2 regions of the Ruegeria sp. CF5 genome follow, and region 1 is predicted to be linked to the other one. Evidence: riboswitches for the same ligand, from Rfam matches in the RefSeq annotation. Region 1 holds a riboswitch; the other holds the start of a gene.
The links. A riboswitch is a leader RNA that binds a small molecule or an ion and turns the genes downstream of it on or off. The one in region 1 is predicted to bind cobalamin.
Positions count from the first base shown of each region.

Region 2: another riboswitch for cobalamin. It lies ahead of ACR0NW_RS09160 (DUF1636 family protein); the one in region 1 lies ahead of ACR0NW_RS12620 (DUF1636 family protein).

Region 1 covers NZ_JBQFRI010000004.1:277,942-281,021, forward strand. The annotation lists gene ACR0NW_RS12610 (ABC transporter substrate-binding protein) at 1-768, opposite strand, end outside; gene ACR0NW_RS12615 (ABC transporter ATP-binding protein) at 787-1,572, opposite strand; gene ACR0NW_RS12620 (DUF1636 family protein) at 1,569-1,925, opposite strand; cobalamin riboswitch at 2,028-2,235, opposite strand; gene ACR0NW_RS12625 (DUF6525 family protein) at 2,401-2,673, opposite strand; gene ACR0NW_RS12630 (DUF1826 domain-containing protein) at 2,670-3,080, opposite strand, start outside.
Region 2 covers NZ_JBQFRI010000002.1:583,801-586,880, reverse strand. The annotation lists gene cobW (cobalamin biosynthesis protein CobW) at 1-758, opposite strand, end outside; gene ACR0NW_RS09160 (DUF1636 family protein) at 755-1,135, opposite strand; cobalamin riboswitch at 1,230-1,450, opposite strand; gene ACR0NW_RS09155 (LysR substrate-binding domain-containing protein) at 1,523-2,407, opposite strand; gene ACR0NW_RS09150 (NAD(P)-dependent oxidoreductase) at 2,529-3,080, shown strand, end outside.

The DNA of each region.
Region 1 (3,080 bases):
TTGATAATCCAGCAGCACCAGAAATTCCGGGTTCGCGGCGGCCACCGCCTCCCACGAGGTACGGCCCCAGCTGGTGTCCATGTCATGCGTGACATTCTGACCACCAGCGGCGGTGATCATCGCGTCCGGGATGGCGAATTTGCCCGCGGTAAAGGGCGCATCCGCAGGGCCATCCAGCAGGAAGACGCGCGGTTTGGGCAGGTCTGCGGTCTGGGCTTCAAGCGCGTTCAGCTCTTCCTTCCAGCCTGTGACCAACGCCTCAGCCTTGTCCTCGACCTGCATGACCTTGCCCAGCCGCAGAACGTCGTTGAACAGCAGGCCCATGCTGGCCTCGGGACGGTCCTTGTCCAGATGCACGCAACTTTCGGTCAGGATCATGGTCTTGATGCCAAAGGGCTCCAGCGTGTCCGGCGTGACGTCGCCGCCCGGCTTCATGCCGTAATACCAGCCAGCAAAAAACAGGTCAGGTTCGACCGCAACAAGGTTTTCGACTGTTGGGTATTTCGGCGCCAGTTCCGGGATATCACCGCGCAACTTGTCGAATTCCGGGCTGGTCTTGTACCAGCCGGTGATGCCGGTCAGGCCGACGATCTTCTCCTGCAGACCCAGCGCAAAGGCCATGTCGGTCATGTTCATGTCATGTACGACCAGCCGTTCGGGCTGAGTTTCGAACACCAGCGGCTCACCACAGTTGTCGACGCTGACCTCCTGCGCGGACGCGGCGCCTGCCATGGCTGTGACCAGCGCCACGGACCAGATGTGTTTCATTCGGGAATGCTCCTTGGTTTAGGTTGAGACTGTTGTTCTTCGGATATCCAGCGCCGGGATGATGCGGCCTTCGTGGTGAAAGCACAGGTAATCGACGCCAAACGTGTCGCGGACCCGTTCCGGGGTCAGTACATCGGCCACGGGGCCAATTCCCGTAAGCCGCGTGGATTTCATCAGCGCCACATGGGTGGCGAATTCGGGGATCATCACCAGATCGTGGACGATCATCACCACCGTGATGCCCAGTTCGGCGACCAGCGACAGCATCCTCCCCTTGGCATCCGGGTCCAGATGGTTGGTGGGTTCGTCCAGAAACAGCAGTGAAGGATTCTGTGCCAAAGCCCGCGCTATATGGGCGCGTTGCCGCTCGCCCCCGGACAGCATTGCCATTCGTTTGTCTGCCAATGCATTCAGGCCGGTCAGGTTCAGTACCCTGTCCAGTTCTTCAGCGTGTTCTGCAGCCGAACGGTCGGCCCGGATCGGAATCTGACCCATCGCGACGTAATCCCGTAACAAAAGCCTGCCATCGGGAAGCTCTTGCTGACTGACAACGGCGATCATCCGGGCCCGGTCTTTGGCAGGCATCTGTTTCAGGCTGCGCCCCTTGACCAGAACGTCGCCCAGCACGATCTCAGCCGTCCCGCACAGCAGGTTCAAAAGCGTTGTTTTGCCAGCTCCATTCGGACCGGCAATTGCCAGTATCGCGCCCTCGTCCAACTCAAACGAGGCGTCCTGCAGCAGGACATCACCATTGAGCGCATAGTATTCGAGGTCCCGCGCAACCAGAAAGGTCGAGGTCGTCATGATGGCTCCTCCAATTGGATCCCAGGCAAGCGTGAAAGCGTTTTTGTAAAAAGTGGACCCGGCCGGTCGGAGGCATTGGTCCAGCCATCCGGGCTGTGGTGGTATTGCTGCGCAAATTTGGCCAGCGCTTCGATGTCATCCTCGCTTTCAATGTCACCGAACAGATACTGAGCTTTACCGACGGCCTGAAATCCGACAGTTGTTGGCTGCGCGCAACCGGCCATACAGGCAACTGTGCGGATAGCGAATCCCGTGGGCAGCTTACCGGTCAGCGTATTGCGCATGGCCCCAACAGACAGTGCGCCGCGACAGGTCGAGCAGATCAGAAGGAAATGGTCAGGTGTTTCCGGCATTGTCCGCTCCGCTTAAAGCCAAGCGCGGACAGAAGGTGCCGATCATGTAAACACGTGTCAGACGTGCCATCAAAGCCTCCTTCCAGGACGCCCCGCCCCGGGTTGGTTAAACATGCGATGGCAGGTCTCCTGACTTGCGGATCGTCGCTTGGCCATCCTTCCCGGCCCTATTGGCCAGTGGTTGTTTGGCGTCGCTCACCGCTTACAGTTGCGGGGGCAGTTACGGACTTGGCACCGACAGGCGGACCGCACCGTATTCCCTTTTCATCCCCTGGGCGTACCATGGGGAACCATCTGTACCCTGATTGTCTTAGACCGGATGCCTTGTCAATCGGGACCTGAGTCAAAACCTATCAATTGCATCTTTTGCGTTCGGCGTCGTCAAACCGGTTCCATGAAAGCCATCGATCGAGCGGTGCCAAAAGCCGCATGTTTAACAACAACAGGCCGTGATGAATGAGACATGAGTTCTCCTTCACGTTCGGGACATGAGTTTGAAAACGGTGGATTGCCGGTCACGGGCAAGCGTTCTGGCTTCGGCTTCGCTTAGGGACCGAAGTGTTTCCTCCGCCGTGAGACCGCGGGCCCGCGACTTTGACCAAATGCGTCGCGCGGATGTGGGGGACCATGGCAAGGCTGCTTCGGACAACCAACGCCTCAACGGCGCCGGCAAGCCGTCAAATGCAGCCATTGGATCATCGGAACGCCGCTTGCGTCGTAGACTGCATTGCCCGAGATTCCGGCTCATGCTTCGTCGTCCGGGTCGAACACGGGGTCCAGCACCAGTACAAGCCGGGTCTGACCTGTACCCTCAATTGGCGGCGAGCGATGCAACAGCCCTGACGATGGCTGTTCGGGCCACAGCGTCCCCCGCAAGAGAATTGGAGCACCGGTTTCAACCGTGAACACATGTGCTGGATCCGTTCCATCCTGCGAAATACCGTACTGTGTTCCGGTACCGCGATAAGTGCAAACCAACCGCGCGGTAATCGCATCGATATGAAATCTACGACAGGCGTTGGTGGTTACAACATCCAACCGCAGTCGCAGGTACCTTGCATTCAACAGGTCCGAGAACATGTCAGCGAGGGACACGATATCATCCTGCAACCACTCTCTTTCAGGAGTGTCAGGCAAACCAGACAAGTCGCAGAG
Region 2 (3,080 bases), on a different contig from region 1:
AAATCGTCATGTTCATGGTCGTGATGACCGTCGTGATGCGACGGACGGGCGTCCATGTCATCCTCGGCGGCGGCCTCAAGTCCCAATACAACGCGCACGTCAACGGCACCTTCAGCCACCTCGACGACGGGCAGAGGGCGCGGGGCTTCGGCGGCGATGATCTCTTTGGCTTTGGCCACACCCTCGGATCCGGCCAGATCGGGTTTGGTCAGCAGGATGATGTCGGCACACGAAATCTGATCCTCGAACACTTCGGACAGCGGCGTTTCGTGGTCAATCGAGTCATCGGCCAAGCGCTGGGCATCCACAGCTTCGACATTCGGCGCGAAGCGACCGGCGGCCACGGCTTCGGCGTCAGCCAGAGCGATCACGCCGTCCACGGTGATTTTTGAGCGGATATCCGGCCAGTCGAATGCCTTCAGCAGCGGCTTGGGCAGCGCGAGGCCGGAGGTCTCGATCAGGATGTGGTCAGGGCGCGGTTCCAGCGCCATCAGCGCCTCAATGGTCGGGATGAAGTCATCGGCCACGGTGCAGCAGATGCAGCCGTTGGCCAATTCCATGATGTTTTCAGCCGGGCAATCCGGGATCGCGCAGGATTTCAGGATGTCGCCATCGACGCCGACATCGCCGAATTCGTTGACCACAACGGCCAGACGCTTGCCTTGCGGGTTCTGCATCAGGTGGCGCACCAGCGTGGTTTTGCCCGAGCCCAGAAAGCCGGTGATCACAGTGACGGGGAGTTTTTCGAGGTTGCTCATTTCAGGGCTCCAATCGGGGGAATGCGGGCCGCACAGTTTTTGCGGAAATGTTCAGGACGTTCGCGCCATTTTACCAGACCGTCTTCGGTCTCAAGATATTTGGTGGCGCCTTCGACGATGGTTTCGACGTGGTCGGTTTCGTTCAGGTTTTCGTAGACAAAGGTCCAGCGGGACGGGCCGCCGCGCAGCACGATCGAACAGCCCTGATCGCAGTTCGACAGACATTCCACTGCTTTCAGGTTTACTCCGTCCGGCAACTCGGCCTGTTCCAGCGCTTTGTGCAACAAGGTGCCGGGGCGCTGTGCGTCGTCCTCGATAGGCAGCCCACGACGGCACGTGGTGCAGACCAGCAGCTCGACTGGCGCGGTCTCGGTCATGTCTCTCATCCCCCCAAATCCTCTTCGCGGGGGACGGGGTTTCATGCGGGCCACGTATCGCGACATGGACCCGGCACCGGAACACCCCGCCCGGTTACATCTACGGCTGCTGGCAGGTCTCCCGGCTTGCGGATGTCAGAGGCCCGGTTTGTCTGGGTCCTCTGGCAGATGTCCCGCCTTCCCGGCCTTGCGGGCCAGTGGCTTTGGGCACCCTCTCCGGTCACGGTCGCGGGGGCGGCTGCGTTTGACGGAAAACCGCTGACGCATTCCCTTTTCATCCATTCAAAAATGGACACCAACGCATGCGACATGCGGCACGGGCAGGGGGCTTGTCAAGCGTACTGGCGCCCTTGTGACACGCCGCATCCGAAAAGCGACTTGAGGCAGTCAGTCAGCGTCATAGGTTGCCAAACGCTCCTGCAACCATGCCTCAAACAGCCGCGCAGGAGTGGATGGCTGCGACCCCGTTGTCGCGCGGATCAGGTAATGCGACTGGGCAAATGGAATCGGCGGCCCCACCAACTGCAGCGGTGCGCCCTGCGCGATGGCGTTGCGGGCAAACCGGGTTAGAACGGTGGCATACCCAGCGCCTGCCATCACCAGTTGCAGCGCGGCCACCGTCGTGTCCACAGAATGACGGGCCGAATTCTCGGCAACGGCGAGGCCATTGGGTTCGAAATATCTAGCCCAATTGTCTTCATATCCCAGAATATGAACCAGAGGTCCGTTTCGCAGGTCTTTGAGCCCGGGGATCGGGTCACCAGCACGACAGACAGGCACAATGGTTTCAGAGCAGAGCTTTTCGGCGATCACACCGGGCCAGTCGCCATATCCCAGCCGAATTTCTACATCCACGTCCCCCGGAGCAACGCTGTCATTCCAAATATGGGACACAAGGCGCACGGGAATATCAGGGAACTGGCGACAGAACTCAGGCAACTCGGCTGCAATCCAATAGGTGGCGGTTGAAATGGCCGCCCTGATGGTCAGGCTTTGCCGGGTCGCCGGTCCAAACAGACTGTTGGTACTCAGAGCGATGTCGGACAGCGCCCGCCGGACAGTCAGCGCATAGGACTGTCCCAGTTCGGTCAGGTCTAGTCGGCGAGCATTGCGAGTGAACAGTTTTTCCCCAAGTTCAGCCTCAAGTGACCTTATGTGCAGCGAAACCGCTGTTTGTGTCAGGCCCAGTTCCTGCGCTGCGACAGTAAAGTTCTGATGGCGCGCGGCAGATTCGAAACTGCGCAGCCAGGCTGGATTTGGGAGGCGGTCCATTTATCACCAAAATTTTTTTATGATTGTGACCGTTATTATTCGTTTCTGTTGCTCTTATCCAGCATTGATAATCCGCGTGTGAATCGCGAATGCGCAATTGGCCAATCTGGGAGGAATAGGCATGAAAGTTGGCTTCATAGGTTTGGGAAACGTGGGCGGCAAGCTTTCGGGTTCGCTGTTGCGCAATGGGGTCGATCTGACCGTTCATGATCTGAACAGGGATCTGGTCGACGAATTTGTTGCTCGTGGCGCGAAAGCGGCGGACAATCCAGCGCAGTTGATGCGCGACTGTGATGCGGTCATAACCTGTCTGCCGTCGCCTTCGGCTTCGGACGCGGTGATGCAACAGATGTTGCCCGAGGTGAAAGAAGGCAAGATCTGGATGGAGATGTCCACCACGGATGAGGCCGAAGCGAAACGCCTAGGCGCCATGGTTATCGAGCGCGGCGGTGCGGCAGTGGATTGCCCGGTCTCGGGGGGGTGCCATCGGGCGGCGACCGGCAATATCTCGATATTCGCAGGCTGTGATCGCGCGACGTTCGAACAAATTTTGCCATTTCTGACCACGATGGGCCGCCGTATCCTGCATACCGGCGATCTGGGCTCTGCTTCCGTCCTTAAGGTTTTGACCAACTATCTGGCGACCGCCAACCTGATCACCTGCGCCGAGGCG